One region of the Paenibacillus sp. FSL P2-0136 genome, then DNA from elsewhere that is predicted to be linked to it. Evidence: predicted binding sites of a transcription regulator. Region 1 holds the regulator's gene; each other region holds the start of a gene.
What was found. The regulator Rex, encoded in region 1, represses fermentation and respiration genes when NADH is low (regulators of the CRP and FNR family bind a similar motif). The targets are predictions, from matches to a motif close to TTGTGAAATATTTCACAA.

Region 1 (10,703 bases):
TAAAATAGCTGCCAGGCATATTCCCCGTTGTATACACCGGGCAGCAGCCGTTCGATCGTAATGTCCGGCAGCTGGGCGGCTATGATTCCGCGCATTTTCTCTTCTGAGGTGCCATTGCTCAGTTCCTCAGCATACAGGTCATTGTCGCCTCCGGCAGGCTTGCCCTCCAAGGTGAAACGGACCCACACCATCAGCTCGGTCCCTGATTCATTTTTACCGGTCAGCACCCAGTAGATCTCATTCTCATTCCATACAGATTTCTGGGCCTTGGTTACCTCTGTTAGTCCGGCACGCGCCCGGGCCAGCTCCTTGGCCTCACTCCGCTCGTTCCACTGGTCCTTCATAATGTAGGCATAGAACTGGCTAAGTCCGAACAGAAGGAGCAGCACCACGGTAATCCCCAGCCAGATCCATTTTCTCCTCTTCTTCTTCACCACGCTGCTTCCTTTCCCGTTCCCTTGAATTACCGTTTAAGCAGGCTCTCGAACGTCTCCTGTGCTTTGCGGCGGATGGCTTCTTCATCAAGTGTCAGGCATTGTCCATGCTTCACAACCTGCTGGCCGTTCACCCATACATGCTCCACATCCTTGGCACTTGCCGAATATACGGCATGGGAGAGCAGATCGGTATGCGGCAGCAGATGAGGCTGGTCAATATCAAGTGCGATGAAGTCGGCCTTCATTCCTGCTGCAAGCCGGCCCACCCCGCTTAGGAAAATAGACTGCGCCCCATACTCCGTAGCCATCAGAAGCGCCTCAGGAGCCGGTACCGCTGTAGGATCACCGCTTACGCCCTTGTGGATCAGAGCCACCAGCCGCATCTCTTCGAACATATCCAGATTGTTGTTGCTCGCCGCACCGTCTGTCCCCAGAGAGACCTTAACCCCGGCTCTCAGCAGCTCAGGAACACGGGCTACCCCGCTGGCCAGCTTCAGGTTACTGCCGGGGTTATGCGACACGCCAACGTTATGGCGGGCCAGGATACCGATCTCTTCATCGTTCAGATGAACCCCGTGGGCAATGAGCGAAGGACGGGTGAACATCCCGAGCTTCTCCAGATGCGCGACCGGACGCAGGCCGTAGTCGGCCACGTTCTGTTCCACTTCATGGCGCGTCTCGGACATATGGGTGTGCATTGGCAAGTCCAGATCATGGGCAGCCTGCACAAACTTCATGAAAAACTCTGGAGGACAGGTGTACGGGGCGTGCGGTGAGAGCATGGTCGTAATTCTGCCGTCAGCCTTGCCGTGCCAGTTACGGGCAAAAGCAATCGCCTCAGCAAGCTTCGCTTGCTGTACCTCTTCCGGGCACAGCCCAATTACGCCGCGCATCAGCACAGCACGAATACCGGACTGCTCCGTTACTTCCGCTACCCGGTCCATATGATCATACATATCGAGGAAGGTGGTTGTGCCGCCCTTCAGCATCTCCAGCACGGACAACGAGGTTCCCCAATATACATCATCACCAGTGAATTTCTCTTCCATCGGCCACATCTTCTCCTGCAGCCAAGTCTGAAGCACCATATCGTCACCGTACCCGCGCAGCAGTGACATTGCAGTATGACCATGGGTATTTACCAGACCAGGCATGAACAGCAGACGGCTGCCGTCTACGACCTGTGCGCCATCCTCCACTACCGGCTCAGCTTCACCTATGTAAGTAATCAAATCATTCTCCAGGGTCATGTACCCGCTCAGTACCGGCTTGTCACTGCCCGGAACCAGGAAGTGCCCATTCTTGATTATCGTGATCTTACTGCTCATCTTCAGCCTCATCCTTTCCATCATGCAAATAATAGGCCAAGCTCTGCAGATCTGTGGTGAAATCTGCGGCATGAATCCGGATATTGGCAGGCGTCTTGAGAATAACCGGTGCGAAGTTCAGAATCGCTTCGATACCGGAATCCACAAGAATATCAGCTACGTTCTGGGCTTCGCTGTCAGGCACGGTAATAATCCCGATCCGGATGCCCTGCGAGCGGATGGTACTGCTTAGCTCCTCCATCGGCTGCACAACCAGCGAGTTGATCTGCTGGCCCACCTTCGGCGGGTAGGCATCGAAGATGGCAGTAATCTTCATCGTATCCTTCAAGTAAGCGTTGTAGTTAGACAAGGCATGACCGAGGTTACCGGCTCCAACCAGTGCAACATTAATTTGCTGGTCAAGCTTCAGGATATGGCGGATCTTCTCAATCAGATAAGATACATCATAGCCGATGCCTTTTCTGCCAAAATCACCAAAATAAGCCAAATCCTTACGGATCTGGGCGGGATTTAGGTCAAGCTTCTGGCCCAGCTCCTGAGAAGAGACTGTGGAGATTTCACGTTTTTGGAGATCGTTCAGGAAACGCAGGTACACTGGGAGCCTGCGCACGACGGCCTCCGATATTTTATCCGATTTCATGTATTCTCCTCCTTAAAAGTTTTGTTAGCCTACACTTCATTCCGTACAATTATAGCAACCGTGCCCCGCCGCCTGCCGGAGTGGCAGGACAGGCGGGAACGGATCTTCAGGATAATCATGACTTATTAATAATAGCAATAGCAGATGAATTAGGAAACCCCGCCGTCATCCAGCCATTCGGCAATTCTCGGGACCATCTGCTCGGTGAGCATATGCTCCATCTTGGGACCGGGGAGCGAGTACAGAAAGTACTTTCCGTAATGCGATTCAATCACTCTGGTATCGTACACAATTACGATGCCCCGGTCCTGCGCCGTGCGGACCAGCCGCCCGAAGCCCTGCTTGAAGCGGATGACAGCCTGCGGCACGGACAGCTTCATGAACGGATTCTTCTTCTGTGCCTGAAGCAGCTCTGACTTCGCTTCTGCCAGCGGGTGATTCGGCGGCTGGAACGGCAGTCTGACAATCGCCAGGCAGGTCAATGCTTCTCCAGGGATATCCACCCCTTCCCAGAAGCTGCTGGTACCCAGCAAGACCGAAGCCGGGCTGTCCTGGAAGCGGCGGATCAGCTTGCTCCGGCTGCCGCCTTCCACACCTTGTCCGAGTACCGCGATATCCTGTGAGGCAAGTGCCTCCTTCAGCGGTTCATACACCTGGCGCAGCATCTTGTAGGAGGTGAACAGCACCAGCATCCGCCCCCGTGTTGTTACAGCTGTCTCGGCAAGGGAGTGCACGAGGGTGTCCACGAAGCGGGCATCCCCAATACTCCCCTTGACGCTCGGGAAGTCCCGGGGAATGACCAGGAGAGCCTGCTCACGATACTTGAATGGCGACGGAAGCAGTGTTGTCATCAGACGCCGCTGCTCTGCAGCCTCGCCAAGACCCAGGTTATCAATCATGAACTGGAAGGATTTATCCACGGATAAGGTGGCCGAGGTCAGGATAATGCTCTTCTTCTTATCGAAGAACAGCTCCCTGAGCTGGGTGCTGACATCTACAGGAACAGCATACATTTGCAGTGACTTGCCCTTATAATTACCGCTTCCCTCCAGCCAATACACGATATTCTCATCGTTCAGACTCATGAAGAAGCGGATCTGCTCTCTAATGGATGCCAGATCCTTGAATAACCCGCCGATATCGGTCACAAGACTGTCTGAGGAGGATTGGCTGTCCGTGTCACGCATCTCACTGAGCATTTTGTCGCCCTTGCGGATGATATCGCTCAGACTGAGGTTCAGTGTATTCTCAAGGGCAGCCAGCTCCTCCCAATCCTTCGGCTTCTTGCCCGGCTGCAGGCGTGCCACCAGCTGACCTGCTTCACCGGCCCCGGCATCGCTGCGCTCAGGCAGCAGGCTGAAGAGCCGGTCGCTGAGCGCATCCCAGGACTCCTTCACCGTCAGCAGATCGGGATAGATCCGGTCGATCACGCCGCTCCATTCGGAAGCCTGCTCACTGCCCGAAGACTGCAGACTCTGGCGGAGGGCAGGCAGCTGCCCGCTCCGGCTATCCTTATAGAGTCGGGTGAGGGTATGGGCGAATGTGAAATATTTCATCTGCATGCCAAGATGCTTGCCGGCAATATCCTCCAGATGATGGGCTTCATCAATTACAAGATGGTCGTAAGCCGGAAGAAGCTGATGCCCGGCTTTGACATCTGCGAACAGCTTGGAGTGATTGGTGACTACCACATCGGAGATCCCGGCTTCATGCTTGGCCCGGTGGTAATAGCATTTGCGGAACCAGGGACAGGCGCGTCCCAGGCAGGAGTCAGTATCACTGGCTACAGTCTCCCAGAAATCGCCGCCCCGTCCGCTTAAGTTAAGCTCCTCATCATCGCCGGTCGTCGTCTGAGTCAGCCAAACGAGCATTTGCGCAGCGGTGAGCGCTTCTTCCCTTGGACTCGTAAAGTCCTTTTTGTTCATTCGATGTTCGAACTTGCGCAGACACAAATAGTGCCCTCTTCCCTTAAAGATGGAGGCCTTGAACGGGAACGGCACAACGCTGGTTAAGAGCGGAATATCCCGCTCCCGCAGCTGGTCCTGAAGGTTAATGGTATGCGTGCTGACCATCACCTTCTGATCACTTTTCACACTATGGTAGATGGCCGGAAGCAGATAACCCAGCGATTTGCCGGTGCCTGTTCCCGCTTCAATCAGCAGATGCTTGTCCTGCTCAAGCGCTGTAATGACCTCATGGATCATCAGCTCCTGGGCTTCTCGGCTCTCATACTGGGGAAGAACAGCCTTCAGCCGCTTGGTTACCTCATCCATATATTCTTCAAAGGTAATATTCTCCAGCGGATTGACGCTTCCTTCCTCCCGTGGCGTAGCCAGCTCTGCCCAGTCCCCAACAGCCAGCGCAAGCTGGCGGTAGAAGCTCAGCTCACCTTCCGGCTGAAAGGTCTCCATCTCCCGCTCCCGCAGCAGACCGTCGAAATACCAGGCCAAATCACTGTCTTCGTCCGCGAACAGCTCATTCAGCCGCTGAATCGTCAAGAGCGGCAGACTCTGCAGCTCTTCCAGACATTTGAGCAGCACAATAGCCGTGGCAAGCGCATCACTGTCCGCCTGATGGGGACGGTCATGCGTAATGCCGAAGTGGCTGCTTACCGCGCCAAGCTGATAGGTGCTCAGCGAGGGAAAGCATATTTTGAGAAAATCGATCGTATCCAGAATCCGCCCCTGAAACGGCAGGTAGCCGCAGCGGTCCAGCGCATTCTGCAAAAAATGAAAATCAAACGCGACATTGTGTCCGACGAGGACTACATCATCCAGCAGCGGCACCAGCTCCATCATCATCTCATCGAGCTCCGGCGCATCCTGTACATCGCTGTCTGTAATTCCGGTCAGGCCCGTAATAAAAGGAGGAATTGGCGCTCCGGGCTTGACATAGGAACCGTACACCCGGGAGATCTGCCCGTCTTCTTCTATAATGGCAAGGCCAACCTGGATGATCTCTCCCACAGATTGGGTTCCCGTAGTTTCAAAATCAAGCACGGCAAATTTCATTATAAGTTCTATTCCCTTTCACTTGAGACTCTTTATCAGCATAACAGAAGTTACGAAAAAAGGCGATGCACACCCCGGGAAGTGGGGCGCATCGCCTAAAGAAACCGAGGATAAATTATAAAAGCGACACCAGCTGATGGCCAAACTCCAGCTTCCCGCCCCGTCTGCGGCACACCTCCAGATTCACGTTCGGCTCCGGCAGATCAGGATCATGCAGCAACGACAGGCTGAACAGCTCACTGGCTTCATTGAAGCGTTCCTGGGAAGCCCGGATACAGCCCAGCGCATTATAGATCATCGCCTTCAGCTTCACCTCACGGATCAGGCCCAGCATGTGATTCAGATGTCCCCAGGCGGTATCGCCTTCTCCCTCCTGCAGATAAGCCATGGCCAGATACAGGCGGGCAGCGAGGCTGTCTGGATACTGTGCCGTAACCTCCCTGAACTGTTCAATGCACTTGCGGTACATCAGCAGCTTATAATAGCCCTGGCCCCTGACAAAAGCATCCATCCCAAGCTCAGGGGCCTCCTCTTCCGGCAGCTCCTCCGGCTGAACCTGAAAATCCGCCTGTTCCCGGAACTCGCTTAGCTTCTCGGCGAAGACCAGCCATTCGTCCATTACATTATCACTGATGCGGTGGAGCATATTATACTTGGATAAAAGATCGCTTCGGCGGGCACCCTCCGCAGTAGGATAGTCGGCTTTGATCTCCTGGAGCATCTTGTTCATCTCAGCAAATAAATGTTGAAACACCGGACATCCCACCCTTACTGATAATGAAGTCAGCTTAAGCTTGCCTTACTTCATTATCAGCAAGTACAGGGGTCTTCATCCCTGCCATTGATTACATGGCTCAAAGCTCAGAATTCAGGCAATCGTCGCGTGAATCTCATGATCCGCCAGCTTCACCGGCTTGTTGCCCGCATCAACGAACACTACAGTCGGCTTGTGCGCCGCCAGCTCCTCGGAGGACATGACAGCGTAGGATATAATAATCACTGTATCGCCAGGCTGTACCAGACGCGCCGCTGCCCCGTTCAGACAAATGACGCCGCTGCCGCGCGGACCTGGAATGACATAAGTCTCCAGACGGGAACCGTTATTATTGTCCACGATCTGCACCTTCTCGTTCTCCAGCAGGTCTGCGGCTTCCATCAGATCTTCATCAATGGTAATGCTGCCCACATAATTGAGATTGGCTTCAGTGACCGTTGCCCGGTGGATCTTGGATTTCATCATATGTCTAAACAAGAGCGTGTGCCTCCTTAGGAATAAATACATTATTATCAATCAGACGGGTTCTGCCGAACTTCACGGCCAGAGCCATTATAACCTCTCCGCCCGCATCCGTCAGCCTGCTGCCGCCTTCCAGTTCTTCCAGATCAGGGAAGGTTAGAATCTCCGCATAATCAATGACCGCAAGCGGCGATTCAGAAATGACCGAGACCAGCAGAGCCCGTGCTTCATCTACGGTACGAATGCTGCCCTCTTCCATAGCCTGGCGCACCTCGCGCAGGGAACGAGACAATACCAGGGCCTGTCTGCGCTCCTCGCTGCTCAGATAGACATTGCGGGAGCTAAGCGCCAGCCCGTCTTCCTCGCGCACAATGGGACAGGCGATAATGTCCACGTTCATGTTAAGGTCAGACACCATCCGGCGGAGAACCGCTACCTGCTGGGCATCCTTCAGTCCGAAGAAGGCGTATTCCGGCTGCACGATATGAAACAGCTTGCTGACCACATTAGTTACTCCGTCAAAATGTCCCGGACGCGAAGCGCCGCAGAGCTGCGACGTAAGCGAGGAGACCGATACGCCTGTACGGATCGGCTGCGGATACATCTCTTCTACACTTGGGATGAACACCAGGTCCGCACCTTCACGTTCAGCCAGCGCCAGATCACGCTGCTCATCCCGCGGATAGGAAGCAAAGTCCTCATTCGGGCCAAATTGCAGCGGATTGACAAAAATACTCATCACCACCGTGCCGCTCTTCTCCCCTGCCTTACGCAGCAGACTGGCATGTCCTTCATGCAGATATCCCATGGTAGGTACAAAACCAATAGGACCATGGCCCCCTTGACGCATATATTCGAGCGCTTCGCGCAGTTCAGCAATCGTTCGGATCACTCTCATTTTATTTCACTCCTTTGCCGGCATTGCCGTATAAAGATTCCAAAACGGTCTCATCCGCGCTAAAGACATGCTCTTCCGCAGGGAACGAGCGGTCCTTCACTTCCTGTACGTAGCTGGTGATGCCTTCACGAATTAGAGTGCCTACATCGGCGTAGGTTTTGACGAACTTTTTCTCCCGGTAAGGTGAGGCATACCGCAGGACATCATGGAATACCAGAACCTGTCCGTCACAGTAACGCCCGGCACCGATGCCGATGGTCGGTATGCTGACAGCCTTGGAGATGGCTTCTGCCACTTCCTCCGTGACCAGCTCCAGTACAATGCCGAATGCCCCGGCTGCTTCCAGTGCCTTCGCTTCGTCCATCAGCCGCTGCGCATCCTTGGCATCCTTCCCCTGAATCCGGTAGCCGCCGATCATATTGACCGACTGCGGGGTCAGGCCGATATGGCCGAGCACCGGAACTCCGGCTGCTACTACAGCCGACACTGCGGAGCAGATCTCAAGACCGCCTTCCATTTTGACCGCATGGGCCTGGCCTTCCTGCATCAGTCTGCGCACACCGCGCAAGGTCTCATCCACACTTCCGTGGTAGGTCATGAACGGCATATCAGCCACTATAAAAGTATTAGGCGCCCCGCGCTTCACCGACCGGGTATGGTAGACCATATCCTCTATGGTAACCGGCAGCGTGGTGTCATAACCAAGCACGACATTTCCCAGGGAATCACCGACCAGAATCAGGTCGATTCCGGCTTCCTCCGCCAGCAAGGCTGAAGGGTAGTCATACGCGGTCAGCATGCTCAGGGGCACCCCGTCCGTTTTCATTTTTTTCATTTTGATAATATTCAGTGCGTGTTTGTCTGCCATGTCGCTCTCATTCCCCTTTTCCATAAAATACGCGGTATCCGCGCAAACAAAAAAACCCTTTAGCATGGTCCGCTAAAAAGGTCCGAAGGGCAAAAAAGAGTCACTCGCGATCGTCCCTTCTGTCTCGGTCCTTACGGCTCAGAGCAGAATCCAACGTAACCGTTACATCCAGTTATGAAGGTACATCCGGTAAATAGGTGTCCTGTTAAAGATACAATTGCGTGAGTACAGCTCGCCATGCGATGCCGCCTCATGAGGACAGTATACCAAAAAAACACAAAAATAAACACCTCAAGTGGAAACAGCTTTGCTGTCCTTATAAAGGACGGTACCGTTTCAACGAGAAATAGAAGGATAAATTATCGTGTGAAACAGATAATTCTTATATTTTAAAATATGACATGGCCGCTCCCGTGGTCGTGAGGAGCGGCCTTGTTGACAATTTTCGAACTATATAAATTGCAAAATAATTTCAGAATGTGATGGTTGTGACTCCAGAGAAGTTTTGGGCTTCCGGCCGCTGTTGTCCCCAGATTCCCTGATTTAAACCGCTGTTCGCGGTAGAAATCCGGTGACTAGCTTATGCTTACGATGCGAGCTTTCCTACGGAAAGCTTTCAGGCGGACGCTACCGCTCCTACAGCTCCAAAATTCCCCTCCGCCACTTTTCCCTATCTGTTTAAACATTCTAAAATCCTCTAAAATGCGGCAGTTCCAGCCACCTAGTAGTTCATCAGATCTATACGTATGAGAAATACTTTAACTAATGGCTTGCTGAGGGTTTACCTCACCCTGATTAAGGTGCACGGAGTAGTCTTAGTTGTAATTTGTACAACTAAATCGCCGGATGTGCTGCCGAATCTCTGTTTAGTTGTATTTCCTGCAATTAAAATGCCTCTATTTCTGGATTTTCGCCAATCCGAGCAAATTTAGTTGTACAGACTACAATTAGAAGAGGAAGTCTACCCGTTCCACTGTTTTTAGTTGTACAGAATACACTTATCCCTATTTTTTCGCTACGAACGTAGCTTCATCCCTTTATGGAATGAAATCACTTGTTCAATTCTGATGGTCTACTAGATCATTTCAATTTCTCCGGACAGTACGCTCACTACCTCACCCGATTCGTTACGCAGCAGCAGCCCGCCGTTATCGCTCAGTCCGACAGCAGTGGCTTCGGTGCGGCCTTGGGGAGTATTCACGTATACCTGACGCCCCAGTGTCACCGACATGGACTCCCACAGCTCCTTCACGGGATGGAAGCCTTGCTCCATATATACATGATACAAATATTCGAGTTCCTCCAGCACGGCTTCCGCAAGCCTTGTGCGGTCTACAGGAATGCCCCCGCCTTCGATCAGCAGCGATGTACCGATCCCGCGCAGCTCCTCCGGGTAGTCTTCCTCCGTCAAATTCGCAGCGATGCCGATACCGGCGATGCAATAATGCAGCCCGCCTTCACGAAGCGAGGATTCCAGCAGGATTCCGCAGATTTTGCGGCCGCCGGCCAGCAGGTCATTCGGCCACTTGATGCCGGCCGGCACCCCGGTAACCTCACGGATGGCTGTGCAGACAGCCACTCCGGCGAGCAGCGTCAGCTGCGGAGTCAAGGCCAGCGGCAGAGCTGGACGCAGCACCAGGCTCATCCAGATTCCTTTGCCGTGGGGGGAGTGCCATTTACGGCCCATCCGCCCGCGCCCGCCGGTCTGCGCTTCGGCCATGACCGTTGTTCCTTCCGGGGCGCCGCCCTCGGCGAGTAGTTTGGCTTCCTCCTGTGTGGAACCGACAGTATCCAGCCGCTGAATGTCTTTGGCCCAGCCGGGAACGAACGCCTCCCGCTTCAACACACCGGAATGCTGCGCATGACCGCTATTCATCTCTATCCATCCTTTGCGCTGCTTGCAGCAGTAATTGGTTGTCATTGGCAAGGTCACCTGCCGCGACAGCCAGAAGAAGCTGGTTCAGCAATACGCCCAGCCACGGGCCGGGACGCTTCTCCAGCGCCGCTGTCACCTCATGGCCGCTCACCGCCAGCTCAGCGAGCGTACGGATCGGCATCTCTGCGGTCCAGGACCGCAGGAGTCTGGTGGTTACAGGGGGGATTGAGCTTGCCATTGTAGGCGCGTCAGGGACGCCTGCCGATCTGGCGGGTGCGACTGGAGCCGTGGCAGGGACGCCTGCCGATCTGGCGGGTGCGCCAGCATCTCTGGCAGGGACGTCCTCTGCCGTGGCGGGTGCGACTGCGGCTGTGACAGGGACGTCTGCGGCAGGGCCGCGCGCACCTG
Region 2 (10,703 bases), 2.8 Mb from region 1:
GACGCAGCTTCGAGAGCTTCCAGCGGCGGTCCGTACAGGATTTCGACTGGGACAAGATCCGCAGCGAGAATCCGGGCATTGAGCTGTCGTTCGGGGCAGGCATTCCGGTAACGCTGCTGCAGCGGGTCATGCAGATCTCGCCGGATTCGCTGTTCGAGGGGGAGAGCATTGACCGGATCTGGATCTACAATATCAAAAATGACTCCAAAGCCCATGTCATCTTCTTCAGCACACGCGGGGATATTGTGTACGAGGCGGCCAAGGCCGATCTTACGGTTCAGGATGTGCAGCAGCATGTGGACTTCGGCAAGAATCTGACTCTGTATACAGCCGTGAACGGTGAGTATTATGTCCCTGAGGCGGATGTTCCGCTGGTTAAAGTCGTGATGCCTGCGGGTATGTATACCATTGAGCAAATGCAGAGCAATCTGTTTTTCGATGCAGGCAATACAAGATACATTCCTGAGAAGGACGGTTCCAAAATTTACACGGACAGCAAACGCAGTCTGCAGGTGGACCAGGAGCAGAACTGGATGAGTTATAGCGACCCGGCTGCACTGCCGGATGGCGACAGCACACCGGCAAAGGATGCGCTGGAGGCGGTGGAATTCGTCAATAACCATGGCGGCTGGAACGGAACCTACAGGCTGGCTGCTACGGAGGAGGGCCGGCAGGACCGCAAGGTTTCTTTTCAACAATATTATGGCGCTTATCCGTCCGGCTCCTATCCGATCATGAGCAATCCGCAGCTTCAGTATGGCGTAATTCATCTGGAGCTCCAGCAGGGAACGGTCTCTTCCTATGAGCGCTCCCTGATGTATACGAATGAGGAGAAGTCTGAGAAGACCATTGTCGAGCTGCCCGGCGGCGAACTGCTGAAGCAGCGGCTGGCGCAGATCGGCAGCTCCTTGCGGATTATTGAGCTTACGCCTGCTTATATGCCTGCGCTGGCCGGGGAGAAGCTGCAGCTTCATCCCGTCTGGCGGGTTACGCTTAGCGATGGCAGTGAGCTTACATTGAATTAGGGCGGAGTTAAGCCAAGCGGACAGAATACCGATTCGAGGAGGGACGTTATGGACTGGGGAAGGGCCAAGAGTGTATTGATATATGCCTTTCTGGTGCTGAATCTGCTGCTGTGCTATCAGCTATGGATCGATGTGCGCGATCAGGTCAGTGCGGGACTTGACTTCACTTCCCTGTCCGCAGAGACTCAGGCGGTGATGGAGGAGAAGAACATCCGGCTGCTATGCCCGATTCCGGCTGCTACTCCGCAGCTGCCTGATATCACGTACCGTTATTCGGCCGAAGAGCAGAATGAACTGCCTGTGAAGCTTAAGGAGCCGATCGACAGCAAGCTGATGTACTCCTCGTTCTCGGAGCTGAGCAATCTGCTGAAGAGCCAGATTCCCGACATTGCCAATTACCGGTTCGATTCACAGGAGAGTGAGGTCGGCAAGTTCGTCCTGCATCCGCTGGTGGATAACAAGTGGTCTCTCTTCAGAGTGCGGCTGGAGCTGATTAACAGTGACCAGAAGATTGTGGCTTACCGCTGGCCGAAGATTGAGATCGCAGCAAGCCGGAGCGAGGATCTGCAGAAGGTGCTCCCGGCTTCGCAGGCGCTTAGCAGTCTGATCGAGAAGTATTTTCCTGCGGGTTCTGCAGTGAAGGAGATTGAGTTGGGCTATTACGGCGAGCTGTTCAACTCCGAGAGCCAGGTGGCTTCGCCGATGTGGCGGTTCATGCTGGAGGACGGCAGTGCTTATTATATGGATGCGATCAGTGCGGACATTATCAGTCCGAAGACAACAGAGTAGAAGGAGCAGGAGAGATATGGGGATTTCATTTACAGTACTGTCCAGCGGTTCTACCGGGAATGTGACAGTGGTGCGTAACGGCGAGACCACACTTATGATCGACGCGGGTCTGAGCGCGAAGCGCATTGACGAACTGCTGGCCATGCGCGAACTGACGGGAGCGGAGCTGGACGGAATTCTTGTGACCCACGAGCATTCGGATCATATTAAAGGGCTGGGCGCGATGGCCCGCAAGTATAATCTTCCGATCTATGCGAATTCGAACACCTGGGGAGCGATTGAGAAGGGGATTGGCAAGATTGAGGAGCATAACCGGGTCATTATGGAGACCGGGCAGCACCGGGATTTCGGCAGTATGCGGGTGGAATCCTTCGCCATCTCCCACGATGCCGCAGAGCCGGTAGCTTACAATTTCTATGACGGCAAGGAGAAGCTGTGTGTTGCGACAGACCTCGGGTATGTCAGCGACAAGGTGAGAACGGCCATATCGGATGCCGATGTGCTGGTGCTGGAGTCGAATCATGATATCGAAATGCTGCGGATGGGGCGTTATCCCTGGAATACGAAGCGGCGGATTCTCGGCGATCTGGGGCATCTGTCCAATGAGGCGGCAGGTGCAGCGCTCAGCGAGATTCTGAGCGGGCGGACCAAGCGCGCCTATCTGGCACATCTGAGCAGAGACCATAATATGATGGATCTGGCGAAGATGTCCGTGCGCGGGGCGATGGAGGACAGGGGCTGCTTTTACAAAGACAGTGAGTTCAGGCTCTGCGACACCTACTATGACCGGCCTACGCCATGGGATAAGGTGAGCCAGTCATAAGACGGTCAACCTCGGTAATCTTGTGCTCCAGCTCCTGGCGGGAGAATAGCCCTTTATCAATTAACAGCTCAATCATTGCATGCTGTACAAGAATCAGCTGATAATGTTCATCCTTAAGGTCCCCCAGCTTGCCAATGAATTGCACCAGATCTTTACTTGTTGAAAAAGACTCCATAGTCCGGCCCTCCTTGTGAAATGGATAGTAATGAAGCTGTGAATAATTTACATTTATTTAACATAGAAAACATGTGGGCAGCGCGGCTGCCTGTGATACAATCATATAGAGCGTTCTAATCCTATTGTAGTCTTTTAAGTTGCAAAATATTCCGGATACAAGCTGTTAAACTTTTTAGTAGCTTATTAGAATAATAGACATCCCTTGCGCTTAGAACCCACTGGAATGTGGTGAATAAATCAAGTGAAACCTTTTAGTACTTCATGAAGTCTAAGAGATATAGCGGTTAAGCTCGGGCGTGGTTGCTTGGCGTTCAGGTCGTGAATGCGGTGGCAATAGAGGGGAGAGAGTGTAACATGGGATTATTTGATGATGATTTCTATTCAACCAAGGTGTCACGGCGCAAAAGCGGCAAATCTAAATCAACCGGCGGATATGCTGACGGCAAGTGGGCTGTCCGCAAATCGAAGCGGTCGCTGGCAACTTGGCAGATCTCGCTGATCAGCTCTGTCTGCAGTGCTGTAGCGGCTGTGCTGCTGTTCAGTCTGGTAACGGGACAATTCGCCGCTGAGAGAGCTCAGGCTCCGGTGGTTATTGATAAGGTGGCTGCGAGCAGCGCAGATCCGTATGACCGGATTATTCAGGCTGCTGCACATATCCGCCCTGCGGTAGTGAGCATCATTAATCATAAACAAGATAATAAGGAACTTAATATTCTCGATGAATCCGCGCTAGGCTCGGGAGTTATCTATAAGAAGGATGACAATAAGGCATTTATCATCACGAATAATCATGTCATTGAGGGTGCCGGCAAGCTGGAAGTGGTTACAGTAGACGGCGTGACACACAAGGCGGAGCTGGTAGGTGCCGACAAGGTGAGCGATATTGCTGTGCTCTCCATTGACGGCAAGGGAATCGACCGGATTGCTGAGATCGGGGATTCCTCCAAGCTGCGTCTGGGTGAGACTGTCATTGCCATCGGCAACCCGCTGGGGCTTGGAGATACACTGACTTCCGGCATTGTCAGCTACACAGAGCGGACGATTCCAGTGTCACTGAACCAGGATGGCGTGTACGATTGGGAGCAGGAAGTGATCCAGACGGATGCGGCCATTAACGAGGGCAACAGCGGGGGCGCACTAGTGGATCTGGACGGCAAGGTGATTGGTATCAATACGATGAAGATCTCCGATACGGGGGTAGAGGGACTGGGCTTTGCGATTCCCTCCAATCACGTGGTGGATACAGCCAATGAGCTTACCTCCAAAGGCCGGATAGCCCGGTCATACCTGGGCGTCTATTCAGTGGATCTGAATAATCCTTATGTACCGCTGGCCGATGACCAGCGTAAGGAGCTCAATCTTCCGTCTCTAGTGACCGATGGGGTTGTGGTTCTGGATGCTGTGGGACCGGCGAAGGAAGCGGGTCTGCAGCTTAACGATGTGATTACCAAGTTCAACGATAAGCCGATTACCTCCACGCTGTCGCTGCGCAAATATCTGTACGATCATACCAAGATCGGCGATAAGCTGAAGATTACCTTCTACCGCAATGGTGAAGTGAAGCAGACCACAGTCCAGCTTCTTGAGAAGCCAGAGGAATAAAATTGGAAATGGCCGTATATAATAATGAGGCAGTCACGATTACGGAAACAGTTCAAGCCGTCCTTTTCAGGAAAAAAAGAAGAGGGCGGGGCTGTTTCAAGAATAAATAAATGGGGTAATTGGTAGCAATGGGTATAAATATTACAATTTATTATGACTGGTAGCCCTTACATTGGGAAGTAGTCCTTATAAGGGAAAAAACGGAGGAATTAGGATAGAACAGCTTGCCTTTGTTATTAAGGTGTGGTAACATGAAATTGTTCTTACATTGATACCTTATTCTCGCATTGAAAAGGGCTGTCAACCAAAGCTACAACCTTTCTCAATGTGTGAATTTTTTCTTTGTCTGAAGATAAAAAGAACATATTAATTTAAATTTGTGGAGGTAACACACATGCAAACAGGTACAGTTAAATGGTTCAACGCAGAAAAAGGATTCGGTTTCATCGAAGTTGAAGGCGGAAGCGACGTATTCGTTCACTTCAGCGCAATCACTGGCGACGGCTTCAAAACTTTGGACGAAGGCCAACGCGTTGAATTCAACGTTGTTCAAGGCAACCGCGGACCACAAGCCGAAAACGTTGTAAAACTGTAATTAATAGAAGGTACCGTCCCCGCTTGTGAAAGTTGGGACGGTCTTTTTTTATCATCACTTGCTTGCAACATAAAGGAAGGGAGGAACGGCAATGAACTACCGGAAAAAGCCTTTGGAGGAAGTACCGGAAGAAAATACCGCAATTTGGGCCTGTACCAACGAGGATTGCAATGGATGGATGAGGGATAATTTCGCATTTGAACATGCGCCTTCCTGCCGTCTCTGTCATTCCCCAATGGTTCGTAGCATGAAGATGCTGCCGCAATTGCTTAATTCAAATGGCGATCTCAAATCGCTTAAGAAAGGTATTTCCATTACCTAGACCAATACCTTTATGAGTCAAGACAACTATATATGCAGGACACCTTCAAGACGGTGAAACCGTCTTATTTTTTTTGCTTTTAAATGCAAAATTGTGATATTTGTCACAAATTTATTGTTTTTTATGCCTAAACGGGGCGTATAATGTGATAATTATCACACTTTGAGTGATGGGAATTTGACAAAATAGACATAACGAAATGGGGAGAAGGAAGGGGAGAAATATGGATACAGTACTGCTGTCGCGTATACAATTTGCGTCGACGACAATTTTTCATTATTTCTTTGTGCCAGTATCGATCGGACTTGCGCTCATAATTGCCATTATGGAGACCATGTACGTAAGAAAGGGCAATGAAGAGTACAAAAGAATGGCGCAATTCTGGGGGAAGCTATTCCTGATTAACTTCGCAGTAGGTGTAGTAACAGGGATCTTGCAGGAGTTCCAGTTCGGGATGAACTGGTCGGATTATTCGCGCTTCGTCGGTGATGTGTTCGGGGCTCCGCTTGCGATTGAAGCCTTGTTGGCCTTCTTCCTGGAGTCCACGTTCATCGGAATCTGGATCTTCGGCTGGGATAAGGTATCCAAGCGGATTCATCTGTTATCCATCTGGCTGGTCGCCTTCGGAACGATGCTGTCGGCATTCTGGATTCTGCTGGCTAACTCGTTCATGCAGCATCCGGTCGGCTTCCAGATTAACAATGGCCGCGCGGAGATGAATGACATCTTCGCACTGATTACAAACGGCCAGCTGCTGGTGGAATTTCCGCATACAGTGCTTGCCGCTTACGCTACGGGCGCCTTCCTGGTAACAGGGATCAGTGCATACAAATTGCTTAAGAAGCAGGACGTTGCCTTTTTCCGAAAATCATTCGAGATTGCAGCAATTGTAGGGGTTATCTCATCCTTCGGCGTTGCGGTTGCAGGACATGCACAGGCTCAATATCTGGTAGAGACACAGCCAATGAAGATGGCCGCATCCGAAGCGCTGTGGGGTGAGAGCGGCGACCCGGCACCTTGGACGGTGTTTGCCAATATCGATGTGAAGAACCAGACCAACAGCAATGAAGTTCAGGTTCCGTATCTGCTGAGCTTCCTGTCCTACAGTAAATTCTCCGGTGAAGTGAAGGGGATGCTGGAGCTGCAGCAGGAGTATGAAGTGGCCTATGGGCCAGGAGATTATATTCCGCCGGTCAAAACAACCTTCTGGAGCTTCCGGATCATGGTGGCTGCAGGCTCGCTGATGATACTGTTTGGGGTATACGCGATCTACCTCATGTGGCGTAAAAAGATGGACAGACCCAATACCTGGTTCATGCGCTTCATGTTCTGGGGACTGCTGCTTCCGCCGATTGCCAACACGGCCGGCTGGATTATGACAGAGATCGGGCGTCAGCCATGGACTGTATTCGGACTTATGACTACAGAAGACAGTGTATCACCTAATATTACCAGCGGACAGGTACTGTTCTCGGTGATTTCTTTTACCGCGATCTATGCCATATTGGGTGCAGTGCTAGTCGGCCTGTTCGTCAAAGTGATCAAAAAAGGTCCTTATGCTATGGATAACGAACACGGTGAATCCCACGATCCGTATAACAAGGAGGGATCAACTCATGCTTTCTCTTAATGAATTATGGTTTCTGCTGATTGCGGTGCTGTTCGTCGGGTTCTTCTTCCTGGAAGGCTTCGACTTCGGTGTAGGGATGGAGACGCAGATTCTGGCCAAGAATGATACGGAGCGACGGATACTGATCAATTCGATCGGTCCGTTCTGGGATGCAAATGAGGTATGGCTGATTACGGGTGCCGGTGCCATGTTCGCGGCCTTCCCGCATTGGTATGCTACGCTGTTCAGCGGTTTCTATATTCCGTTTGTATTTGCTCTGCTGGCGCTAATCGCCCGTGGTGTCGCCTTCGAATTCAGAGGCAAGCGCGATTCCAAGGCTTGGCAGAAAACATGGGATGTCTGCATCTTCTTCGGCAGCTTCCTACCGCCGTTCCTGCTCGCCGTGGTATTCGCCAGCTTCATCAAGGGCTTGCCGATCGACAAGGATATGCAGATGTATGCCGGATTCTTCGATATCGTCAATGCTTATACAGTGGTTGCAGGGATTACGGTTGTCCTGCTGTGTCTGGTGCACGGGCTGATGTTCACTACGCTCCGCACGCTTGGAGATCTGCAGGAACGGGCGCGTAAGCTGGCCCAGAAGCTGCTGATTCCACTGGCGGCGCTCTTGGTAGCCTTCGTTGTGATGACATATACTATGACGGATATCTTCGATAAACGCGGAACGTTGCTATGGATTGTAGTCGTTCTCGCTGTAGCCGCTTATCTGCTGGCCGGATATTTCATGACTAAGAAGAAGGACGGCTATGCCTTCGGGATGACTGGTGCTGTGATGGCGCTGTCTGTTGCATCGATCTTCATCGGACTGTTCCCGCGGGTGATGATCAGCTCGCTGGATCAGGCATTCAACCTGACGATTACGAATTCGGCCTCCGGCCAATATTCGCTGAAGGTGATGACGATTGTAGCGCTGACCCTGCTGCCGTTCGTGCTGGGCTATCAAATCTGGAGTTATTTCATCTTCCACAAACGGGTTCATGAGAAGGAGCATCTTGAATACTAATGGATAAAAATTTGCTTGGGTACAAAGGAGTTAAGCCTGTATTTCTGCTGGTTGGCTTCCTGACCCTGGTGCAAAGCTTCTCCATTCTTCTGCTGGCGAAGTCGCTGGCAGAAGCTGTCTCTGCGCTGTTTGCGGGAGAACCGCTGAAGGAACAAGGGGCTAGAGCGCTCTTGTTCCTTCTTGCGTTTCTTGTGCGTCATGCCTGCGCTATGCTGATGAGCCGGGCGGCGTACCGCTTCGCGGAAGCGACCGGCAGCAGCATGCGGAGACAGATGATGGACAAGCTGTTCCAGCTGGGACCACGGCTGGCTGGCGACCGGGGAACCGGAAATATGGTCACATTAGTGCTTGAAGGAGTAACGAAGTTCCGCACATACCTGGAGCTGATTATTCCGCGGATGGTCGGTATGGCGGTAACACCCGCTCTGCTGCTTATCTATGTATTCACCCTGGATACGTCCAGCGGTGTCATTCTTACCTTAACGATGCCGATCATTATTGTATTCATGATCCTGATCGGGATGACGGCCCGCAAGCAGATGGACCGTCAGCTGAAGTCCTACCGTACCTTATCGAATCACTTCGTGGATTCACTGCGCGGTCTGGAGACGCTGAAATATCTTGGACGCAGCCGCAGCCACAGTGAGAGTATTGCTAAGGTCAGTGACCGCTACCGTTCAGCAACCATGCGTACGCTGCGAGTCGCCTTCCTGTCATCGTTCGCACTGGACTTCTTCACCATGCTGTCTGTCGCTTCGGTAGCGGTAAGTCTCGGTCTGCGTCTGGTCAATGAGCAGATGACGCTGGTTACCGGACTGACGATCCTGATTCTCGCGCCGGAATATTTCCTGCCGGTGCGGCTGGTGGGTGCAGATTTCCATGCCACACTGGACGGCAAGGAGGCCGGAGAAGCGATGAAGAGCATCATTGACCGTGAGACGGTCCAGGCGAAGCTGCTGGAGCCGGGTGGGCAGGGAGCGGTGAAGGGCGATGGAGGAGAGCTGCCGGGAGGCGTTTTCAAGTGGAACAATGATAGTGAACTTCGGCTTCATGCGGTGGGCGTACAATATGAAGCTGACGGTGTATCCTCGCTCGAAGGGGTGAATCTCGACTTCAGGGGATATGCCAGAATCGGTATTATCGGGGAGAGCGGGGCAGGCAAGTCTACGCTTGTAGATATTCTGGGCGGCTTCCTTCATCCAACCTCCGGAAGCCTTACGATCAATGGAAGCTTGGTCAGTGCGCTGACCGATGAGGGGTGGCGGAAGCAGACGGCTTATATTCCGCAGCGCCCGTATATCTTCAGCGGCACTCTGGCTGATAATGTCCGGTTCTATTATCCTGAGGCTTCGCAAGAAGCGGTAGCTGCCGCGCTGGAGTCGGCAGGTTTATCGAAGCTGGTGTCCTCGCTGCCGGAGGGATTGAACGAAATGATCGGCGGCGGCGGCCGTTCGCTCAGCGGCGGACAGGAGCAGCGTGTGGCTCTGGCCCGCGCTCTGCTGAGCAGCCGCCCCATCATGCTGCTGGATGAGCCGACGGCCCATCTGGACATTGAGACGGAATATGAGCTGAAGGAGACGATGCTGCCGCTGTTCGAGGGTAAGCTGGTATTCCTGGCTACACACCGCCTGCATTGGATGATCGACATGGATCTGATTGTCGTTATGCAGCAGGGACGGGTGGCTGAAATAGGCACACACGACGAGCTGACTGCGCGGAGGGGTGCTTATTATGAGCTTATTCAAAGTCAATTGGAGGGAATCCATTGAAACGTGAAGGATGGTTTGCTCCCTATTACTCTGCCTACTTCTGGCGGTTCGTGTTAATTATCTTGCTGGGCGCGCTGACGATCTTCTCAGCGTCTTCGCTGATGTATACCTCCGGCTTCCTGATCTCGAAGGCCTCGATTCCGCCGGAAAATATACTGATGATCTATGTCCCCATTGTTGGTGTGCGTACCTTCGGGACCAGCCGGGCTGTCATCCACTATGTGGAACGGCTGGTGGGACATGACACGATTCTGCGCATTCTGTCGAAGATGCGGGTCCGGCTGTACCATATGCTGGAGCCACAGGCGCTGTTCTTGTCCTCACGCTTCCGTACCGGGGATATTCTCGGTATGCTTGCCGATGATATTGAATATTTGCAGAATGTGTATCTTCGGACGGTCTTTCCGAGTATTATCGCGCTATTAATCTATGCAGCGGCGATGATTGCGCTCGGGACGTTCGATGTGGCCTTTGCTCTGCTTATGGGACTCTACATGCTGGTGCTGGTAGTCGTATTACCGCTGATCTCCCTCTTGTTGACCCAGAAGCGTCAGCGTCAGGTGAAGCAGGAGCGGAACCGGCTGTATCAAAAGCTGACCGATGCTGTGCTGGGCTTAAGTGACTGGGTCATCAGCGGGCGGCAGAGCCAGTTCGTCGATACGTACGAAGCGGACGAGCAGGCGGTTGCCCGCATAGACGGTTCGCTGCGGCGCTGGGCACGGCTGCGTATGTTCATCGGGCAGGCCGTTGTCGGCCTGGCTGTGTTGTCTTTGTTATACTGGGCGGCTGGACAGTATGCTGAAGGGGCGATTGCCGGAACGCTGATTGCGGCGTTCGTGCTGGTGGTCTTCCCGGTGGCAGATGCCTTCCTGCCCGTATCCGAGGCTGTGGAGAAAATTCCGCAATACCGGAATTCACTGGAGCGGCTGGAGGGCGTGGAAGCCGCAGCGGGAGATACCCCGCTTAGC
Region 3 (10,703 bases), 3.7 Mb from region 1:
AGTAGATTCCGATGATCTCTGGCATCGGCATGCGGACCAGGCCGCTGGAGGAAGGGGCGACGAACTCGCGGACTCCGTCCACCACCGGAGCAATGCCTTCCTGGAAGCCCCAGGAGGCTGTAGTTCTGCGGCTGAATTCTGTGTACACGCCCTTGCCGACAAAGCAGGCAATCTCCGGGCGGTATTCCTCCAGCTTGGCCCGCAGGAGCTCACGGCCCCTGGCGTACTCCTCCCGGGTGATATCTTCAGCGCCTACGGTGGGGCGGGCAACGATGTTGGTGAAACCGTATCCCAGCTTCAGCAGCTCCCCGTCCTGGGAGGCCTCGTATAGCCGCGGCGTCAGCCCGGACTTATGCAGTATGCGCCAGAAGTTATTACGCGGATTGGCATAATGATGACCCAGCTCGCCGGAGCGGATGCTGGGGTTGAACCCGATGAAGACAATCTGGAGTCCGTGATCCAGATGATCCCGTACCTCTTCCATAAGGCTTCCCTCCTTAGCTGTCGTAGCTGGCAGGTCCATTTGAACCCTTACTTGCTATAATATAAGCATAACCCAAGCAGGCAGGTTAAGACACTCAGACGCTCTTGCTACCGCTATCCGAATAATAGATTTTGCAACGGAAGCAGTTGTAACCTCTTCTGCCGTCATGGATGCGGCAGAGCAAAGCCCCCGCACAGGAAATATTTCCGTGAGCGGGGGCCTTAAATCTGACTAGGATTAACATAGTATGACAATGACCTAAGGAAGAAGGGCCTTAAGCGCCGGTGCCACATCTTGCTCCTTCAGCGAAATGTAGTTCACCGTCCCTTCCTTATACTCGATCTTCACTACATATCTGCCCTCTTCGCGGGTGAAATCGCGCCGGTGCTCCAGAATACTATCAATCAGAGTCTTATCTGTAACCACCACTGACCGCTTCTCGCTGCGGGCTAACTCCATATGGGCGTCGGGATTGTACATCAAACCCTGAGGGATTGCACTCTGGTGTATATCCCTGAACATCTCTGCGGACAAAACATCTGCTACGGTAAGCTTGATTTTACTGGCATAGCCCTTCTGTTCCAGCCAAGCGGTCATCTCCTTGAAGGAAGGAAGCCATTCATACGTATAGAATAGCTGATAATCGGTCGAATCCGGTTTGTAGACCAAATTGATGGATGCTCTCGCCCGTTGATCAGAGACCTCATCTTCATAGGACATATTAAGAATTTCCCGTTTCAGAATTTCGTTGAACTCCTGTACATCCTGCGGGTCAGAAATACTTATGACCTTGTTCAAATTGCTTAGCCTGAAGCTCTCTACGTTCTCGTCCATCCGGGACAGAAGATACCGGTCACGTTTGTATTCCGCATGCTCCATGACCGCCTTCAGCTCCGGCTCAAAGCCCGCTGCCGGAATAATGTAGGTCCGCATCAGCTTCCGCCCGCTCTCCAGCCGGTAAGCAAACGTGAAACGCTTGCTCTCGCGATAATCATACCGACGGGTATTATGCTGCTGGTCCGGCTTCGAAGCTACGACAGCATGATGCAAGGCGGTTACAGCCTCGATGTATTTCCGGTCTGCGGAGAATATCTCATCCTCCCGTTCTTCCCGGGTAGTGATTCCTTGTGGATTCCGGGTTAATTCCCCGTAATTCCCTCCGGCAAATACTTCGGTTACTTTATCATTTCGCGGAACCCGGTTCTCATAACCCGTTAATTCGGACACGGGAACATAGAGCAGCAGGCCCAGCAGTACACCGTACACCACGAATTCCAGCGGCATTCTGCGGTTCAGAATATGCCAGGTTTTGCGGAGAATCATTTCAACTACGATATAGCCGATCACCCCTCCGGCAATGGCGCTGCCGATAATCCAGCCGGGCTGCTGCCTGATGCTGCCGAAGTAGCTGCTCGCCAGCAGCATGCTGCAGAGCATTACACCGCCTTTGAATAGCGGATTGAAGTAGGTGAAGGCCATCGCCTGAGTGGCTTTTTCGCTGTGGCGCTTACGGTACAGCACGAATGACAATACCATGAACACAGCAGACAAGAGGATATAGCTCCATATCTCTTTATTACTAAGAGGCTCATAGGAGATATTCATAATACGCAGTAACGGCGCCCAGTTTATCAGGGTCCCCCACAAGCTTGACCCTTCCGGATACCCGTACAGATATCTGTTCAAGTGCATGTCGGTAAATTGCAGCAGTGCTGCCGGAAGAATTAACAGAATGAAGACCACTATTCCCTGCAGAATGGTCTGTCCTGTGCAAATACCTACAAAGATAGTAAAGACATACAGAAACAGCGTCAGCACACTGATAACCAGGCACCACTCCCAGACATCCGCGCCTTGATAGATATACATATTGCCGTCTAGCGGGCGGACGATAGCTGTAACCGCAGCCGTAAGCCAGACCGGCACAAGCAGCAGGATCAATCCGCTTACCGTATGGGAAGCCAGCAGGTGCGAGCGGCGCAGCGGGAGGCTGTGCCACAGATCCGAAGGCATTTTGGACTGCAGATAACGGAACAGGAACAATCCGGCCACAACCGGAAAAGCGATAAGGAACGGTGCGATATCGGCACCACGGATATTGAACAGATTGTCTACTGTATTTGGCTCCGCAAGCGGATTGCTCTCCATGAACATCTCCAGCGGAAGCACAATCAACAGGACCAATGTATATAAAATTCCAATCCAGCCATGCTGGCGCAGGTTCTGGCGGATAATGCTGCTGTTAAAGAATAATCGGCTGCGCGTCATAACCGGCATCCCCCATTTCATAAATAAAGATTTCCTCCAGCGTCAGCGGCAGCAGATCAAATACATAAGGCTCGTAGACATGAAAAGCCTGGCTGATCCGCTCCCGGTCCCCTTTTACAATATACAGGCTGACGCTTCCCCGCTGCTCCTGATGGAGAATCTGCAGCTTGGATTCCAGCGCCGCCGCATGACGCACGTCACGGAAAGCGACCTGAATCTTGTGTGTGTCGGCCTTCAGATCATCCAGATCCTTCTCCACGAGCATCCGGCCCTCATGCATAATGCCGACATGGTCGCATAAATCCTCAATCTCCCGCAGGTTATGCGAGGAGATCAGCACCGTCAGCTCCCGCTCGGCGACCTCCTGGAACAGGAGATTCTTGATCTGCCGGCGCATCACCGGGTCCAGCCCGTCGATGGGCTCGTCCATGATCAGCACATCCGGCTTGCAGCTGAGGGCCAGCCAGACAGCAGCCTGGCGTTGCATCCCCTTGGAGAAACGGCTGAGCTTGCGCCGGGTGTCGAGCCGGAACATCGCCCCAAGCTCCTCGTACCTCTTCTGGCTCCAGCCCGGATATATAGATCGGTAGAATGCCGCCATACTCTTAATGGTTGCCTGCGCGAAGAAATACGGACTATCCGGCATAAAGATCATTCTGCGCTTCACCTCCGGCGACTCATACACCGGCTGCCCGGCGAGCTTGACACTCCCCGCCTCAGGACGATAAATACCGGCGAGCGTCTTCAGCAGCGTTGTTTTGCCCGCCCCATTCGATCCCAGCAATCCGTAAATAGCGCCCTTATGTACAGTCAGCGAGATGTTATCAACAGCCCTTTCCTCCTGAAAAATCTTGCTGACTCCGCGAATCTCAATCATGGCTGTTCTCCTCTCTTCTCTTATCCAGCGCCTGGCGGTACAGCGCACTCATTTCACTTTCCGTAAAACCAAGGTATACCGCCTCTGCCATCAGACGCAGCAGCTCTTCCTTCAGCTCCGCCCGTTTGCTCTCATTCTGCCCCTGCTGCAGTGGGGCCACGAAATTACCTTTGCCCTGCTGTGAATAGATGTACCCTTCCCGCTCCAGCTCCCTGTAAGCCTTCTGGATCGTATTCGGGTTCACTGTGAGCTGCGAGGATAAAGTCCTCACCGAGGGCAGCTGTTCATCCGCCCGCAGAATACCATGCATAATCATCTCTTTGACCTTGTCGGTGAGCTGCTCATAGATCGGCTTGCGGCTGCGAACATCCAGTTCGAACATGACAGTCCTCCTTTCTTCGGATCTATGATCCGGCTGTTCAACTGTGCTAACTGTACTACTATTATTAATACAGTTGAGGATTAATGTCAATCATTAACTTTTACTTTGTCTATAAAAGACGCACTTAAGATTAGAATTCAAAGCCTGGTCGTCGCTGCGGTGAACATTTGGACTTCCGGCCGCTGTTGTATTTCGATTTCTTGATCGAACCGCTCTTCGCGGTAGAAATCCAACTAAGCCTATGCTTCCGATGCGAGCTTTCCTGTGGAAAGCTTTCAGGCGGACGCTACCGCTCCTCCAGTTCCAAATTTCCCCTCCGCTTCTTTTTGCTTTTTGTTATTCTTTAGTGTGTCTTATAGAGTTTCAGCATGTCACGCAAATAACCCCCACCTGCCTGTTGGACAGTTGGGGGTTATGATTGCTTAGTGGGACTATTCTATTGAACATGGACACTGCTGCTCCGCCGCTGTCTGCGTTCATTGCTGAACAGGGCAGCACCTATACCCGGGAGCAGCAGGTAGCCGGCGAACTTATAGGTCTGACTGAACGCATCCACAGCCGCCTGCTGCTGTCTTATTACCCCGGCCCCCGCCTCTGTGCCTGCGGAATTCGCCGCGCTCAGCTCCCGGGTTGTATTGTGCTGGAGCACAGTGACGATGATGGCCACACCGAGCACACTCCCCAGCGCCTTCGCCATATTCGTCACCCCCGAGGCGATGCCGACCTTGTCTTCAGGAACAACCCGGATCGCCGATGACATCACAGGAGCCATTGAGAGCCCCACGCCGAAGCCGGTCAGTGCAAGCCGTAGCATCACCGCACCCAGCGTAGAATCAGCCTCAAGCCCGCTCATGGAATAGGTAGCAGCGCCAATCATCACCATTCCCGCTGCGGCGAACAGACTGCTGCCATATTTCGCAGACAGCGGCCCGGATACAGCCGAGCTGGCGATGGAGCCTAAGGCCATGGTTGAGAGGACAAGCCCTGCCTTCAGCTCCGATACCCCCATCACCCGGGTCAGGTAAAAGGAGGTCAACAGCGAAATATTCATCAGCGCCGCCCCCAGCACGATCATCGATACCGAGTTACTGTTGAAGGCTCTGATCTTCAGCAGGGACAGAGGCAGCATCGGTTCTTTCCCCTTATACTGCGTAAGAAAAAAGATCACCAGAAAGAGCAGCCCCACAGCCGTCAGACCCAGGAACGGGCGCGAGCTCCAGCCGTAATCCTGCACTTTAATCAGAGCATATGTAATGCAGAACATCCCTCCCGTTATCCCCAGGATTCCGCCGTAATCTATGGACCGCCCTGCTGAATCATCCCGTGATTCCTGAATGAATATAGCGGTCAGCCCTATGCTCAGCAGCCCAAGCGGTACGTTCACAAAAAAAATCCACTCCCAGCTCAGCTTCTGTGTCAATATTCCGCCAAGCGCCGGACCGCTTGCAGCAGCCACTCCCGAGACGGCCCCCCATATGCCTACAATCAGTCCGTGCATTTCTTTGGGAAAGGTGGTGGTGCTTAGCGGAATCGTAACCGGCACAATAACGGCACCCGCCAAGCCTTGAATAACCCTGAACAGAATCAGCATGCCAAGGGAAGTGGAGAGTCCAGCCAGCAGGGAACTCAGTGTGAACAGCCCCACGCCAACGAGAAACACCTTCTTCCGTCCGAATTGGTCGGCCAGACGCGAGGCAGTCAGGATGAACACGGCAAATGCCAGGTTATAGCCGTTCATCACCCAGGATACCTGCGACACACTTCCCCCGAACTGGCGGGTCATCTCCGGCAGGGCAATATTAATAATGGTCGTATCCAGCAGCGCCATGAAAAAGCCCAGCACAATCGCCGTGAAGGATAAAGCTCTGCGCATTCCAATCCCCATCTTGATCATCTCCTGAAATATGAAATAAAGTTCATATTTTAGATTATATGAACCAAAGTTCATATTTGTCAATTAAAAAAATGAACTTTGGTTCAACTTTTATTGACAGCACAAAACCGCTCCACTACAATCTTTACTATGAGGGGGATCTTACGATATGGGTGAAACAGAGGACAAAATTAGAACTCCGCAACAGGAGCGCAGTATACGAACCAAGGAAGCCATTATCCGGGCCGCGATGAAGCTATTCTCGGACAAGGGCTTCTATCAGACGAATACCAAGGAGATTGCAGCCGCCGCCGGGGTCTCGACCGGGAGCTTCTACTCCTATTTCGTGGATAAAAGAGCCGTATTCATTGAGGTGCTCCACATGTACGGGGATGAGCTGCTCGCCAGAATCGATGATTCAATGTCAGAAATTAATTTCAATACGATTGAACGTACGGACCTGATCCTGCATCTGATAGACACGCTTCTGCTCTCGCATAAGGCTTTTATCGGATACCATAAGGATCTAAGCATTATGTATCACAGCGATGAGGCCATCAAACAGTTGATGGATGCCCAGTACGAGACCGGCCGACTCAAAACGCTTACCTATCTCCAGATGGGGCAAGACGAGCTGAAGACCGGGGATACGGAGGCAGCTTCGATCATTGTGTTTGAGTCTGTGAGCGCTATTGTCGACTTCATCTCCTTCTCCCCCCAGCGGATCACCGTGGACCGGCTGAAGTCAGAGCTGGTTCATATGCTGGTGCAATATCTGTACAAGTAGACAGAACCAGTGATTTCTCTATACCTCTGCACGCCAAATAACCCCACAACATATAGATTCTCGCCAAAAAAAAGAGCAAGCCCGCAGGTTACCCTGCAGCTTGCTCTTCTCTATTAACCCTTACGGATCAGCGTTTATCCTTCCAGAAATTGAGCGGCTCCATATCCTTCGTAATGAGCTTGAAGGTATAACCATCCTTCTTCAGCTTCTCCAGAATACGCGGCAGCACCTTGAGTGTAGCCTTCTGGTCATGCATCAGAATGACCGGATTGGTCTTGGACGCCTTCAGCTTGTTCACCTGATCCATCACGGTGTTATAGATTCTGTCGCTGTTCTGTTTGTATTTCCAGTCATAGGAATCCACGTTCCAGTCCCAGAGATGATATCCCTGCGTCAGGACTTTATCGCGGAAGGACTTGGTGAAATACGGCTTGCTTCCGTATGGCGTACGGATCAAGGTGGTGCTGGTTCCCGTCAGCTTCTTCAGTGTCGCATTGGCCCCCGACATCTCGGCAAGCGCCGCTGCCGGCGAAGCATAGAACTTCTCCTGGCGGTGGGTCACGCCATGCAGCGCTAAGCCATGGCCTTCTTTCGCAGTCCGCTTCACCTGGGCGGGATGCTGATTCATGTTGTTCCCCAGCATGAAGAAGGTTGCCTGTACGTCATATTTACGGAGGATGTCCAGCAGGTCGCCAGTCGTGGCTGACGGGCCATCGTCGAAGGTCAGGTATACGGTCCGGCCCGGCTTGCCCGGCTCAGTTGGTGTAACCGGAGTCGCTGGATTCGTTGGAGCTACCGGAGCCTCCGGCTTCAGCTCGGCAGCATATTTATCGGTGAAGGCTGCATCGGTAAGCTGCGCCGAGCCGTCCTTCACACGAAGTAAATATTTATCTCCCGCATAGGAAATGCTATACCCGAGGTAACCGCTGAGCTTCAGCGGAGCCATGAGTTTGCCGTCCTGTACGAAAGTGCTCATAGGCACGGCAGTCCCATCCTTCAGTACCGCACCTCCGTCCTTGCTCAGCAGGGTAAGCGAACCTGTCCCGCCAGATACGTGAATCCCGTCCGTCAGGCCGGTAAGGGTCCATTTCAGCTCATCCGCAAGCGCGCGCAGCGGTACATAATAGGTGCCTTTTACGGATACAGCTTCAACCTTGCTTAATTTATCGTTGACTCCGAGTTTAAGAATAGTGCTATCACCTTTAGCGTTAGCCGGGACCTGCACAAGCCCCATAATTAGGAATAAAGACATGAATAAGAGCAGAATTTTCTTGATGCGCACAGCAGCAGTCTCCAATCTATGTATATTTGTCTATCACTTTATCATATATACTTTCAACGTAATTTGAGAGATTGTAACCGCAAGCTAAGAAATTGTTACTCTTATGCAATGATAAATGAGGGTTCGCCATTATTTTCAGAAAGCACGCAATTCTCGTCGAATGCTGTCACAGCAGGCGTTACACGGTTAAATCAGCGGTTTTTGGCACAGAATAATTGTGACAAATTTAATAACAATATCGGAATTTTGAACAAAAATTGAACAACCTTAAAATTAGCTAAAGTGCGCCACTACAGTGATCTTTATCATACCCTTAGGGAGTTGTAACAATTTGATCACACATATTTAACTTGTTCGCCATTTTTAAGGTCTATTTTATATAATTATACAAAATATGTATTTTGCATTATGGGTAAGTAGTTCTTACTATAGATACAGATCAATGTACTTCCGTTAATGAACGGCGAATGAAAAGTAGTATTGAAGGAAGGAGTTCTATATGAAAAAAAAGGGACCGTTATACGCTCTGTTTCTAAGCCTGATCCTTCTCCTGCCGGGATGCAGCTCGATCGCTGTTCTGAACCCGAAGGGGCCGTCTGCCAGAACGTTATCTGACACCATTATTCTCTCAATTATTGTAATGCTTGGTGTTCTGGCAGTTGTCTACATCCTATACATCTTTGTATTGGTGAAATACCGTGCGAAGAAGAGTAATGAGGGGTACATTCCAAAGCACGAGGAAGGCAATGTAGTCCTTGAGGCGATCTGGATTATTATCCCGATCATTATCGTAGCCTTCCTGTCTGTTGTAACCGTCAAGACGACAAACGAAGTGGAGAATGTGGCTGCGGATTATAAAGATCAGACTCCGCTGGTCATCTATGCGTCCTCCTCCAACTGGAAATGGCATTTCAGTTATCCGGAAGAAGGCATTGAAACAGTTAACTACGTGAATATGCCGGTACACCGTGCAGTTGAATTCAGAATGTACTCATTCGGCACCATTACCAGTCTTTGGATTCCACAGCTTGCCGGTCAAAAGTACGCCATGAGCGACATGCTGACAACGCTTCATCTCTCCGCTGATACGGAAGGCTCTTATATCGGAAAGAATGCTAACTTCAGCGGTAAAGGCTTCGCCCACATGGAATTCGAAGCACTTGTTCTGAGTAACAAAGGTTACGAGGATTGGGTGAAGGAAGTGAAGGAAACTGCACCTAAGCTGACTGAGGAAGAATTCAAAGGCCTGCTGGCCACGGATTACCTCGGACGCAAAACGTATTCCTCCACCCATCTGGAGTTCAGCCCTCCTCCGGGAAATCACGGAGATCATATGAGCGGCGGCGGCAAGGAGATGGATATGGACAACGGCAATCCGGAGCATCAGGATAACAAGGAAATTCATCCGTCTCCCGAGCCGTCCAGCGGAACGGAATTCGACAGCAAGCCTGATCCGGAAGTCGATCAGCCGCTGCCAAGCTCCCCTGTGGATGAAAGCACACATGAAGGACACTAGCTCTCTTACGAGCTTAATGCAACACACTGAAAGGAGCTACCCTAATGGATTTGGACAAATTTAAGGTTCACGGCGAACCCTTGATATACGGGGCCATGATCAGTATTGCACTGGCAACCATCGGGATTCTCGTAGGGCTTACCTATTTCAAGAAATGGGGCTATCTGTGGCGCGAATGGCTGACCACGGTTGACCACAAAAAAATCGGGATTATGTACATCCTCGCAGCGCTGCTGATGCTGTTCCGCGGCGGTGTAGATGCGATGATGATGCGTCTGCAGACGGCTGCGCCAGAAATGAAATTCCTCGATGCGCAGCATTACAATGAGGTCTTCACCACCCATGGTCTGATCATGATTCTCTTCATGGCCATGCCTTTTATCATCGGTCTGATGAACGTAATCATTCCGCTGCAGATCGGCGCACGGGACGTTGCCTTCCCGCGGCTGAACGCCGTCAGCTTCTGGCTCTTCTTCATGGGCGCCATGCTGCTGAACATTTCCTTCGTCATCGGCGGCTCGCCGGATGCGGGCTGGTCAGCCTACTTCCCGCTGGCGAGTCTTGAATTCAGCCCGACCGTAGGGAACAACTATTACTCTCTGGCCCTGCAAATATCCGGTATCGGTACGCTGATCACCGGGGTTAACTTTATCGTAACGATTCTCAAAATGCGCGCACCAGGCATGACGCTGATGAAGATGCCGATGTTCACCTGGTCCGTACTTATCACCAACGTTATCATTGTCTTCGCCTTCCCGGTTCTTACCGTAGCGCTGGCGATGATGATGTTCGACCGCCTCTTCGGCTCCCAGTTCTTCACGATGGCCAACGGCGGGATGGATATGCTCTGGGCCAACCTGTTCTGGGTCTGGGGACATCCGGAGGTCTATATCGTTATCCTTCCGGCCTTCGGTATTTACAGTGAGATTATCGCCACCTTCTCGAAGAAGAACCTGTACGGCTATACCTCCATGGTATTCAGCATGCTGATCATCTCGCTCCTGTCCTTCCTTGTATGGGCGCACCATTTCTATACAATGGGTCAAGGTGCCATGGTCAACAGCTTCTTCTCAATCACAACGATGGCCATAGCAGTACCTACCGGGGTCAAAATATTCAACTGGCTATTCACCCTGCGAAAGGGCAGGATTACCTTCACGACCCCGATGCTGTACACGCTGGCCTTTATCCCGATCTTCACGATCGGCGGGGTAACGGGCGTCATGCTGGCAAT

Region 2: NYE26_RS31070 (cytochrome ubiquinol oxidase subunit I) is a predicted target of Rex. The motif match lies at 5,425-5,442, and genes of this name have one in related genera.
Region 3: qoxA (cytochrome aa3 quinol oxidase subunit II) is a predicted target of Rex. The motif match lies at 8,169-8,186, and genes of this name have one in related genera.

The regions. Positions count from the first base shown of each region.
Region 1 is NZ_CP150244.1:4,443,648-4,454,350, forward strand. It holds gene NYE26_RS18865 (DUF5590 domain-containing protein) at 1-434, opposite strand, end outside; gene NYE26_RS18870 (amidohydrolase) at 464-1,765, opposite strand; gene NYE26_RS18875 (redox-sensing transcriptional repressor Rex) at 1,755-2,405, opposite strand; gene dinG (ATP-dependent DNA helicase DinG) at 2,555-5,416, opposite strand; gene NYE26_RS18885 (hypothetical protein) at 5,532-6,170, opposite strand; gene panD (aspartate 1-decarboxylase) at 6,285-6,668, opposite strand; gene panC (pantoate--beta-alanine ligase) at 6,661-7,551, opposite strand; gene panB (3-methyl-2-oxobutanoate hydroxymethyltransferase) at 7,553-8,419, opposite strand; gene NYE26_RS18905 (biotin--[acetyl-CoA-carboxylase] ligase) at 9,495-10,295, opposite strand; gene NYE26_RS18910 (CCA tRNA nucleotidyltransferase) at 10,288-10,703, opposite strand, start outside.
Region 2 is NZ_CP150244.1:7,250,162-7,260,864, reverse strand. It holds gene yycH (two-component system activity regulator YycH) at 1-1,025, shown strand, start outside; gene yycI (two-component system regulatory protein YycI) at 1,074-1,814, shown strand; gene NYE26_RS31095 (MBL fold metallo-hydrolase) at 1,831-2,637, shown strand; gene NYE26_RS31090 (hypothetical protein) at 2,606-2,812, opposite strand; gene NYE26_RS31085 (trypsin-like peptidase domain-containing protein) at 3,169-4,416, shown strand; gene NYE26_RS31080 (cold-shock protein) at 4,811-5,011, shown strand; gene NYE26_RS31075 (cold-shock protein) at 5,103-5,333, shown strand; gene NYE26_RS31070 (cytochrome ubiquinol oxidase subunit I) at 5,557-6,963, shown strand; gene cydB (cytochrome d ubiquinol oxidase subunit II) at 6,950-7,966, shown strand; gene cydD (thiol reductant ABC exporter subunit CydD) at 7,966-9,735, shown strand; gene cydC (thiol reductant ABC exporter subunit CydC) at 9,732-10,703, shown strand, end outside.
Region 3 is NZ_CP150244.1:762,667-773,369, reverse strand. It holds gene NYE26_RS03200 (mismatch-specific DNA-glycosylase) at 1-484, opposite strand, end outside; gene NYE26_RS03195 (YrzE family protein) at 743-2,752, opposite strand; gene NYE26_RS03190 (ABC transporter ATP-binding protein) at 2,727-3,629, opposite strand; gene NYE26_RS03185 (GntR family transcriptional regulator) at 3,622-4,011, opposite strand; gene NYE26_RS03180 (MFS transporter) at 4,448-5,896, opposite strand; gene NYE26_RS03175 (TetR/AcrR family transcriptional regulator) at 6,054-6,671, shown strand; gene NYE26_RS03170 (polysaccharide deacetylase family protein) at 6,799-7,923, opposite strand; gene qoxA (cytochrome aa3 quinol oxidase subunit II) at 8,453-9,469, shown strand; gene qoxB (cytochrome aa3 quinol oxidase subunit I) at 9,514-10,703, shown strand, end outside.